One region of the Nitrospirillum guanabarense genome, then DNA from elsewhere that is predicted to be linked to it. Evidence: predicted binding sites of a transcription regulator. Region 1 holds the regulator's gene; the other holds the start of a gene.
The links. Region 1 encodes LexA, which represses DNA repair genes until DNA is damaged. Its sites were predicted from a motif close to ATGTTCTANTTTGGTTC; they were not measured.
Positions count from the first base shown of each region.

Region 2: the regulator LexA is predicted to act here: its motif matches at 3,506-3,522, upstream of dinB (DNA polymerase IV).

Region 1 is NZ_JAYEER010000004.1:1,352,177-1,357,797, reverse strand. It holds gene gltX (glutamate--tRNA ligase) at 1-1,011, opposite strand, end outside; gene UAA55_RS24240 (ComEC/Rec2 family competence protein) at 1,401-3,368, shown strand; gene lexA (transcriptional repressor LexA) at 3,505-4,227, opposite strand; gene UAA55_RS24230 (molybdopterin molybdotransferase MoeA) at 4,380-5,579, opposite strand; gene moaC (cyclic pyranopterin monophosphate synthase MoaC) at 5,594-5,621, opposite strand, start outside.
Region 2 is NZ_JAYEER010000004.1:99,656-105,276, reverse strand. It holds gene UAA55_RS18525 (2Fe-2S iron-sulfur cluster-binding protein) at 1-702, opposite strand, end outside; gene UAA55_RS18520 (glutathione S-transferase family protein) at 765-1,400, opposite strand; gene UAA55_RS18515 (alpha/beta fold hydrolase) at 1,658-2,365, shown strand; gene dinB (DNA polymerase IV) at 2,396-3,469, opposite strand; gene UAA55_RS18505 (ATP-binding protein) at 3,623-5,014, shown strand; gene UAA55_RS18500 (hypothetical protein) at 5,070-5,621, opposite strand, start outside.

The DNA.
Region 1 (5,621 bases):
GCCCAGCTCTCGCCCCAGCGCCGTGACCAATCGGGGGCTGATCAGATCCACCAGGCGGGCATCGTCCGCCTGGCGGATGTAATGGCCGTTCAGATTGTCCAGCTTCGCGTAGTCCATGCGCGACGGGGAACGGCCGATGCCTTCCAGGTTGAACCAGGCGACGGCGTCCTCGGTGCTGATGATCTCGTCATCGCCGTGGCTCCAGCCCAGGCGCAGCAGGTAGTTGCGCAGCGCCTCCGGCAGGTAGCCCAGGTCGCGGTAGGCTTCGGCGCCCAAGGCGCCGTGGCGCTTGCTGAGCTTGGCGCCATCCGGCCCGTGGATCAGCGGGATGTGGGCGAAGTCCGGCGGCGTCCAGCCCATGGCCTGGTAGATCTGCAGCTGGCGGAAGGTGTTGGTCAGGTGGTCGTCGCCGCGGATCACCTGGGTCACGCCCATGTCCTGGTCGTCCACCACCACCGACAGCATGTAGGTGGGCGTGCCATCGGCCCGCAGCAGGACCATGTCGTCCAGCTGGCTGTTCTGCACCCGCACCTCGCCCTGCACCTTGTCCTGCAGGACCGTCTCCCCCTCACGCGGGGCCTTCAGTCGGATGACGGGGGCGATCCCGGCCGGCGCCTCCGACGGGTCGCGGTCGCGCCAGCGGCCGTCGTAGCGCACGGGCAGGCCGGCGGCCTTTTGCTGCTCCCGCATCGTCTCCAGCTCTTCCGGGGAGCAGTAGCAATGATAGGCATGTCCCTGGGCCAGCATGGTGCGCGCCACCTCGGCATGGCGCTCCCGCCGCTCGAACTGGCTGACGGCGTCGCCATCCCAGGTCAGGCCCAGCCAGCTGAGGCCGTCGATGATGGCGTCCACCGCCGCTTGCGTGGACCGTGCCCGGTCCGTGTCCTCGATGCGCAGCAGGAAGGTGCCGCTGTGATGGCGGGCGTACAGCCAGTTGAACAGGGCGGTACGGGCGCCGCCGATGTGCAGGTAGCCGGTGGGGGACGGGGCGAAACGGGTGACGACACTCATGGGAAACGCACTCTCCGGCATGCGGCGGGCGGCGCCCCGTCGGGGTGTCTGGAACGGGCGCCTTGGAAGGGCCTCATCCAAAGGTTGACGGCGCGACGCGAATATCGAGATAGCTGGTGATCAGATCCGGCGGCAGGATAGCCGCCAAGGGCGCATCACCAGGATGCGGAAGCCGCTGAGATAGCACACCCGGAACGAAGATGCACCCTGAGGCAGACCCCGCTGGAGAGGACTGGGACGGTGAGGCCCCGGACTTGTCGAATGGGTCCTATTTAGCTACTGGGCGGAGCGAATTTGGCGCCGACCCACCCCCTTCAGATGTGATGCGGATCACACATCGTGCGCTCGCCGCGTTAGCCAGCATTGTCACATCAGCGTATGTCAATTTGGTGGAAGAGCGGGAACGTTGGGTCCTTTGGGTTCCTGTTTTCCTGGGCGCCGGCATCGCCCTTTACTTCGCCATGCCGGGAGAGCCGCCGCCCTGGTCGGGTCTGCTGTTCACCCTGGGCGTCTTCGGCCTGTACCTGCTGGCCGGCGACCGGCTGCCCCTGCGTCTGACGCTGGGCGCGCTGCTGGCCTTGGGGATGGGGTTCACGGCGGTGGAGGCGCGCACCACCTGGCTGAGGACCCCCATCCTGCAGCGACCCCTGGGCCCCGTGCCGGTGGAAGGCCGCGTCGCCAATGTGGAGCGTCTGGACAAGGGTGTACGCGTCACCCTGGCCGACCCGCGCATCCCCCGCCAGGCGCCGGATTTGACTCCGCCCGCCGTACGCATCCGCCTGCGCCCCACCGATGCTGCGCCACCGGCGGGCACGCGGGTGCGCATCCTGGCGGCCCTGCGCCCACCGCCCGACAGCCCGGAGCCGGGCGCCTACGATTTCCGCCGCTCCGCCTTCTACCAGGGCATCGGGGCGGTGGGTTTCGCCTTCAAGACGCCGGAGGTGGTGGCGCCGGCGCCGGTGGGTTGGATCGGTTGGGTCAACGACCGGGTGGTGGCCTTGCGCGAGCTGATCGCCAGCCGCGTGGCCGAGCGCCTGACGGGCGCGCCCGCCATGATCGCCATCGCGCTGCTGAATGGGGAGCAGACGGGCATTCCCCCGGATGACCTGCAGGCCATGCGCGTCTCGGGCCTGCAGCACATCCTGTCCATCTCCGGACTGCACATCAGCCTGGTGGCGGCGCTGTTCTATTTCTTCGCCCGCGCGGCCCTGGCGCTGTGGGAGGGCGTGGCGTTGCGCCATCCCATCAAGAAGTACGCCGCCGCCTTCGCCATCCTGGCGACGCTCGCCTACATGATGCTGGTCGGGGCGCAGGTGCCCACCTTGCGCTCCGTCCTCATGACGGCGCTGGCCATGGTGGCCATCCTGGCCGACCGTTCGGTCCTGAGCCCCCGGGCCATCGCCGTTGCCGGCATCCTCTGCCTGCTGTACCAGCCGGAGCAGTTGCCCGGCCCCAGTTTCCAGATGAGCTTCGGCGCCGTGCTGGCGCTGATCAGCGCCTACGAGGTGCTGCGCGAGCCGATGAACCGCTGGCGCAAGGAGGGCGGCTGGCCACGGCGCGCCCTGCTGTTCGTGGGCGGGCTGTGCCTGACCTCCATCATCTCCACCATCGCCACCATGCCGTTCTGCCTCTACCACTTCCAGCAGGTGGCCAATTACGGCGTGCTGGCCAACCTGATCGGCATTCCCATCACCGAGCTGTGGATCATGCCGCTGTGCCTGCTGGCCTATGTCGCCATGCCCTTCCATCTGGAGGGCTGGATCATCGACATGATCGGCTGGGGCTGCGAGGGCATCCTGTGGACCGCGCGCGTCACCGCCGCCTTGCCGGGGGCCGCGCTGCACGGCGCCGCCCTGTCCGACCTGGCCTTCGGCCTGATGGTGGGCGGCGGCCTGTGGCTCATGCTGTGGCGCCGCCGCTGGCGCCTGATCGGCTTGGCGCCCATCGCGCTCGGCTGCGTGCTGGCGCCGTTGACGCCCCGGCCGGACATGGTGGTGTCGGGCGGCGGCACCATGGTGGCGGTGCGTGACGGCGGCGGCAAGCTGTGGCTGTCGTCCTCGCGCGGTGGCGGCTTCGAGGTGGAGACCTGGGGCAAGCGCGATGGCGGGGAGGGGCGCCCGCCCGCCTGGCCCACCGTGGGCACGGATGACGGCAGCCTGCGCTGCGACAGCCTGGGATGCCTCTACCACCCCGATCTCTATCGTCCTGGACCGGCGCGATCCGGCGGCGCCCGAAGGCCGGTTGGTGGCCATCGCCTGGACCCGCGACGCCCTGGCGGAGGATTGCGACAACGCCGACCTGGTGATCTCCCGCGTGCCGGCGGCCGGCTGCGACGCCCCCCGCGTCATCGGCCCTGACGTGCTGGCCGCCTGCGGCGCCCATGCCCTGTACTTCGAACGCGGCGGTGTACGCATCGAGACGGTACACGACCCGCAAAGCAAACGGCCCTGGGACTGAGGTGGCCAGGGCCGCTGTCTAGTCCAGGATGTCTGGTCAATAGCGGCGGAACAGGCCGACCAGGCGGCCCTGAACCCGCACCCGGTCGGCACCGAACACCCGCGTTTCATAGGTGGGGTTGGCGGGCTCCAGCGCGATGGAGTTGTTCTTGCGGCGCAGGCGCTTCAGCGTCACCTCGGCTGCGTCGACCAAGGCGACGACGATGGCGCCGTTCTCCGCCGTTTCGCAGCGTTGGATGATGACGGTGTCACCGTCATGAATGCCAGCCTCCACCATGCTGTCGCCCGCCACTTCCAGGGCGTAGTGCTCGCCGATGCCCAGCATGGAGACGGGGATGTCGATGGTGCTGCCACTGTCACGCAGCGCTTCGATGGGCAGGCCGGCGGCGATGCGGCCGTACAGCGGCAGGCTGACGGCGCCGATGGCATCGCCGGCATCCCGGCCGGGCAGGCCCGCCTGGAAGTCCGCCTTGATGACATTGGGCTTGAAGCGGGGTTCCACGTCCGCCGGCGCCGCGGCGGCGGCCTTCTTGGGTGCCGGCGTCGTCTCCGGCAGGCGCAGCACCTCCAGCGCCCGGGCGCGGTGGGGCAGGCGGCGGATGAAGCCACGCTCCTCCAGTCCGGTGATCAGCCGATGGATGCCGGACTTGGACTTGAGGCCCAAGGCATCCTTCATCTCATCGAATGAGGGGGAGACGCCGCCTTCACCCAGATGCTGGTGGATGTACAGCAGCAGCTCCTGTTGCTTCCGCGTCAGCATATCGCCCCCTTCGCTGTGTCGAGCCGCTAGATATGGAACAAACCCGAAACGTACTGGCCATGTTCTATTTTGGTTCACGGCCCACGTCAAGGGTCAGCGATGAAAAACCATCAGACGATGACAGATTTAGGGCGGGTTCGGGGCTCGGGACCTTAAATCTCGTCCAGTGGGACGATATCCACCACCGTGCCGGCCTCGGCGGCGGGGGCATGGGGCGGGCGGACGATCAGGCAATCCGCCGCCGCTAGGCGACTCAGCATGGAGCTGTCCTGCTGGCTGAAGGTCGCCACGCCGGGCAACGCGCCATCGCCGGGCACCAGGGCGGCACGCAGATAATCCTGCCGGCGGTCGTTGGCGGGCAGGGGGGTGGCCAGCACGGCCCGCGCCCTGGGCAACTCGGCCGGGGCCAGCCCTCGCATCCGGCGCAGCGCCGGCACCAGGAACAGGATGGCGCACACCAGGCTGGAGACGGGGTTGCCCGGCAAGCCCAGCAGGGGTGTGCCGCCCAGGCGGCCGAACATCAGCGGCTTGCCCGGCCGCATGGCGATCTTCCAGAAGTCGAGTTCAAGCCCCTCGCCGCCCAGCGCGCCGCGCACCAGATCGTATTCGCCGACGGAGGCGCCGCCGGTGGTGACCAGCAGATCGCAGCCGGTGGCCCCCCGCGCCAGGGTGGCCAGGGCGTCGGCGTCATCGGGGGCGATGCCCAGGTTGACCGGGATGCCGCCATGGCGCCGCACCAGGGCGGCCAGGGCCAGGCCATTGCTGCTGACGATCTGGCCGGGGCCTAGCGGCTCCCCCGGCATCACCACCTCGTCGCCCGTGGCCAGGATGGCGACGCGGGGGCGGCGGTGCACGGTGAGGAAGGGGTGGTTCATGGCGGCGGCCAGGGCCAGGTCGCGCACGGTCAGGCGGCGGCCGGCCTTCAGGCCCACGGTTCCGGCGGTGAAGTCCAGGCCGGCGGCGCGCACCCAGCGGCCGGGCCTGCCTTCGCGCACCCGCACGCTGTCGCCCAGGTCGTCGCAGTCCTCCTGCAGCGCCACGGTGTCGGCGCCCTCGGGCATGACGCTGCCGGTGAACAGGCGCACGGCCTGGCCCGGGCCCACCGCGCCGGCGAACGGCCGACCGGCCGGCGCCTCGCCGATCCGGGCGAGGGTGACGGGCAGAGTGCCCAGGTCCGGCCCCCGCACCGCCCAGCCGTCCATGGCGGAGACGGCGGCCGGCGGCTGCGTCACCCGGGCCACGACATCGGCCGCCAGCACGCGGCCCAGCGCCTCGCCCACCCCCACCAGTTCGCCGCCCAGGGGCTGGAACTGCGAGAGGATGCGGGCCAGCGCTTCATCAACGGGGATCATGGATGGCCTGCAGGTCAGGAGTTTTCCGCACGGTAGGGGCCG
Region 2 (5,621 bases), 1.3 Mb from region 1:
GGCGAAGAACAGGTTGCCGGCGAAATCGGGGATGGTCAGCGTGCCGTCCTCGGCCACGCGGACGAAGCCCGCCTTGCCGCCGCGATGCGACACGTCCACCTGGCGGCGGTCGTCCCGGTCGGCGTATGACGCCACGAAGAAGGTGTCCGCCGCCGCGATCATGCGCCGCGCCTCGGCATCCAGCCCGGCGCTTTCCAGCACAGCGCCGGTGAACGCCTCGGCGGGGTCGCGGGCGAAGCGGTAGTCGCGCAGCTGGATGTACTGCGGGCAGTTGCCGAAGCTCTGGTCGACCTGGAAATGGTAAGGACCCGGGCCGGAGCGCAGGATGCCGTTCACCCGGTTGCGACGGCGGGTGTGCAGTTCTATCCCCAGCAGGCCGATGGCCTGCCCCTCGGCCATGCCCTCCGCCGCCGGATCCGTGGGGTCGGGCCGCGCGTCGATCTTCAGCGCCTGGGGCGTGGGGGACGTGATGAAACCCGGCCGCCCCGCCAGCAAGGTGGCCCAGGCGTCGCCGCCACGGTCGACGCCGCCCGCCACGATGAAGGGGATCTGGGCATAGAAGCCGCGGTGCTGGTCGGGCATGTGGTCGCGGATCACCCGCTGCCCCACGATCGCCATCCGCTCGGCCACGCCGACCTTCTCCTGGATGGTTTTCTCGCCGGCATGCCAGACCGCCAGCTTGGTCAACGCGGTGTCACTCATTCCCGCCTCCTTCAGCTTGGCCGGGGCGGGCGCACCGGATGGTGCGCCCACGCCCCCCCGGATCACCCGGCAACGACCGCCTCTTTGGCGGCGGACAGACCCACCGGCGTCTCGACGAAGGGCACGAAGCCCGGCAGCGCCTCGACCCGGCGCAGGAAGGCGATGACGCCGGGATATCCCGACAGGTCGACGTTCCCCTCCGGGGCGCGGGCCACGTAGCTGTAGAGCGCCACGTCGGCGACGGTCGGCGCCCCGCCCACCAGCCAGTCGCGGCCCGCCAGATGGGCCTCGAGGTTCTCCAGCAGGCCGTGCGCCCGGGCGATGACCTCCTGCGGGTTGTGCTTGGACCCGAAGACGGTGACCAGGCGGGCCGCCGCCGGGCCGTACGCCACCTCACCCGCCGCCACCGACAGCCAGCGCTGCACGGCGGCGGTGCCCTGCGCATCCTCGGGCAGCCAATCGGCGCGGCCCAGCTTGCGGGCGAGGTAGACCAGGATGGCGTTGGAGTCCGACACGACGATGCCGTCGTCCTCCAGCACCGGCACCTGGCCGAAGGGGTTGAGGGCCAGGAACTCCGGCTTCTTGTGGGCGCCGGACTTCAGGTCGACCTCGATCAGTTCGTGCGGCACCGCCAGCAGCGAAAGGAACAGGCGCGCCCGGTGGGAGTGGCCCGACAGGGGATGGTGGTAGAGCTTCATGATCCGGTTCCCGATTTCAGGACCAGGGTCATTCCCGATCCGCGAAGGCAGGGTCGCCCATTCAGCCCATGCTGAGAATTACCGGTCTCGGCACTTCATTATTGCCGGTGGCGTAATGATGGATGCCTGCCGGCGGTGCCGGATTATGGCGGTCAAACCTCCAAAGCCTCGAGCATTCTCCAATACCATGCCGGCCCTCGGCCTGAAGATGTGGCGGCCGCCCCCGCGAGGGTCGTCACACTCAGGAGCTGAAGCCCATGGAACCCACCCCGCCCTCCCCCAGCCCGACCGTCGTGCTTGTCCATGGCGCCTGGGCCGATGCCTCCAGCTGGCGCCACGTCATTCCCCTGCTGATGAAGAAAGGCGTGCGCGTCGTCGCCGTCCAGAACCCCACCACCTCCCTCGCCGACGACGTGGCGGCGACCCGGCGGGCGCTGAACACCATCCCCGGACCGGTCGTGCTGGTGGGGCACAGTTGGGGCGGCACCGTCATCACCGAGGCCGGAAACGATCCGAAGGTGAAGGCGCTGGTCTATGTGGCGGCCTTCGCGCCGGGGGTGGGCCAAAGCACCGGCGACCTGGTCGGGGCGCATGCCCCGCCGCCGGCGCTGGCCAAGATCATCGACGACGGCGCCGGCTTCCTGACCCTGAGCACCGAGGGCTGGATACAGGACGTGGGCCAGGACCTGCCGGAGGAGGAGGCCAGGCTGCTGGCGGTGCTGCAGCCGCCCCTGGCGGCCCGCACCTTCACCGACACGATCACCGAGGCCGCCTGGTCCAGCCGGCCCAACTGGTACATCGTTTCCGGCGACGACCGGATCGTCAGCGTCGAGTTGCAGCGCAAGCTGGCCGGCCTGATGAACGCCCGCACCACCGAACTGAAGGCCAGCCATCTGTCCCTGTTGTCGATGCCGGAGGCCGTGGCCCAGGTCATCGTGGAGGCGGTGGGACGCGTGGCCGGATGATCCCGGCGGCCGGCGCAGCGGCGCCGGGTCTCAGAACCCGAACTCCAGCTGCGCCGGCGGGCCGGACGCCTCAAAACTGGAAACGGTCACCCCCAGCAGGCGCACGCCCGTGGGCAGGGGATAGACGGTGCGCACCAATTCCACGGCCGTCTCGCGCAAAAGGCCCTGCGACACCACGGGTGCCGCCAGGGTGCGGCTGCGGGTGGCCTGGCGGAAGTCGCCGTACTTGATCTTCACCGTCACGGTGCGGCCGAAGGCCTGCGCCTTCTCGCACCAGGCCCACACCTCATCCGCCATGGACAGCACGCCTTGCTCCACCGCCGCCGGCTCCGTCAAATCCTCCAGGAAGGTGGTTTCGGAGCCGGAGGATTTGCGCGGCCGGTCAGAGACCACGGGGCGGTGGTCCTCGCCATGGGCGATGGCGTGGTACCAGGGACCGGACTTGCCGAAATGGGTTTGCAGGAAGCTGACGGTCTGGCGGCGCAGGTCAGCGCCGGTGTGGATGCCCAGGCTGTTCATCTTCTCCGCCGTCACCGGGCCCACGCCGTGGAACTTGGCCACCGGCAGGTTTTCCACGAAGGCCTCGCCATGGCCGGGCGGCACCACGAACTGGCCGTTGGGCTTGCGGTGGTCGGAGGCCAGCTTGGCCAGGAATTTGTTGTACGAAATGCCGGCCGAGGCGTTCAGCCCCGTCTCCGCCTTGATGCGGGCGCGGATTTCCGTGGCCGTGGCCGTCGCCGTGGGTAAGCCCCGCCGGTTTTCCGTCACGTCCAGATAAGCCTCGTCCAGCGACAGGGGCTCGATCAGGTCGGTGTAGTCGGCGAAGATCTCCCGGATCTGGCGGGAGATGGCGCGGTAGACCTCGAACCGGGGTGGCACGAAGATCAGCGGCGGGCATTTGCGCAAGGCGGTGGTGGAGGGCATGGCGCTGCGCACGCCGTACTCCCGCGCCTCGTAGCTCGCCGCCGCCACCACGCCGCGCTTGGCGCCGTAGCCCACGGCCACCGGCCGCCCGCGCAGATGCGGGTTGTCGCGCTGTTCCACCGACGCATAGAACGCGTCCATGTCGACGTGGATGATCTTGCGGATGCCGGGGCTGGTCATGGCCTCGGCATCCTAGCAGATAAGCCCAACAAGACAGAACAAAAACAGAACTAAAATTGTCCCCGCTAGCTCCCGCTTTACTGATTGGTCAGGATGACGTTACGCTTTTCCACCCCCTCAACGGGGAGCGTCAATTGCATGGGCACGAAATAAATGATCGAGCGACGCGAGATAACCCAGAAAGAGTTAAACAACATTATGATGGAAGATGAGGGGCACTTTTTTGACATAAAAGGAAAATCTATTCAGCCATCAAAACTGCAAGAAACTTTCATAGCTTTTGCAAATGCAGATGGCGGAGATATATATGTGGGAATAGAGGACAAAAAGTTTTCAGGTGAAAGGCTTTTACCCTTTTCTTCTATGGAAGAAGCTAATGGGGTCATAGCTACCTTGCTAGAGCAAACCGTTCCATCGGTTGAGAATGTCTCTATAGAGTTTCTTATTCCTCCTGCTGGTGGATATATTTTACATGTATCCATTCCAAAAAGCCCAAAGGTTCACTATACGGCTGGGGGAGAATGCTTCATAAGGCTTAATGCCCAAAAATTGAAAATTAAAGGGGAAAGAGTAACAAGTCTCGCATACTCGAAGGGCGCAACTCCCTACGAACGCGTACCCGTGGATTCCGTAACGATAGATGAAATATCGGAATCCGAGATTCTAAATAATTACATGAGTAGAATAGAAACAAATATGGAAAAATCCACATTTCTTAGAAAACAACGGCTACTTTCAGAGAAAGATACGACATTAAAACCGAATGTTGGGTGCGTACTTCTTTTTGATGAAAACCCACAAGCTACCGTCGAAACTAGATGCGCGGTAAAAGTTTATAGATTAAGAACAACAGAGAAAGATTACAAAAGAGAACATCTACCAGAAATGCCATCCACAATATCTGGAAGCATAGAACAAATAATACTGAAGACAATTGAGAAAGTTAGGGAGCTTGTCGACGGCGCATCCTTCTATGACGGGGATAAACTCGTAACTTTGAGCTACCCTGCCGAAGCCATTAAAGAACTTTTAGTTAATGCCGTTATTCATAGAGACTATAGCTTAAATGACGACATACATGTGAAGGTCTATGACAATAGGGTCGAGATAACGAGTCCTGGGAAGCTGCCCGGCTACGTGACAAAAGACAACCTCTACGATGAACGCTTTTCCCGCAACCCAAATATCGTAAGACTTCTACACAACCTGCCAAATCCATTAAATCATGACATTGGAGAGGGACTAGATACAGTCAGAAACGAATTGAAGAAAGCTGGGTTGGTAAATCCAGAATTCGAAGAAAGAGGTAATTCCTTTGTTGCGATTATTAAACATCAGCGGATTGCTTCGATTGAGGACGTTATTCTCGAATACATAGAGACGAACCCCGAAGCAATCATAACAAACAAACTCATCCGCCAACTGAGCGGCGAGGACGATATCAATAAAGTCAAAAAAGCTCTTCAGAAATTGAGAGGGGAAGGAAAATTAATACTCGTCGATAATGGTGTGAGGGCATTTAATTACAAATACAAGAAAGCATAGCCTAAATCAGGCCCAATGAGGAGTGGCGCGACTGAGCGCCACTCCCGCCGAGCCCTCACTTCTCGATCTTGAACACCTGGTAGGAATGCGGCTGCACCGTCACGCCGAAGTCAGTGCGGGCGGCCACGGTGTCGCGGCGGAACCTGCCGTCCTTGGGGGCCGCCGCCGGCGTGGCGGCGACATCGGCGTTGGTGGACAGGTTGCGCAGACGCGCGCCCTGGCCCAGCAGCGACAGGGTCACCGACACCGGCTGGTCGCGGAAGGATTCCACCACGAAGGTGTCGTTGTCATAGGCGAACAGGCTGACGTGGTCCGGGCTGTCCAGCCGCACGGGGAAGTCCTGCTGCAGGTACTTCTTCACCTCGGTCACCAGGCCCTGGGGCAGGTTATAGAGGTCGCCCGGGTTCTCCGGCATGGTCAGGACGTAGAGGATGCCCCTGGAATACCGGTTCATCAGCAGGATGGGGAAGCCCTTGGCGTTGGCCACGCCGCGGATGATGGGCCAGCTGTCGTTGGTGTAGTAGTGGATCTCGGGAAACAGGACGGCCGGGGTGTCGCGCGCCGAGTCGTTCAGGCTGTCGCCGTTGCCGGCGCCATAGCCGTTGAT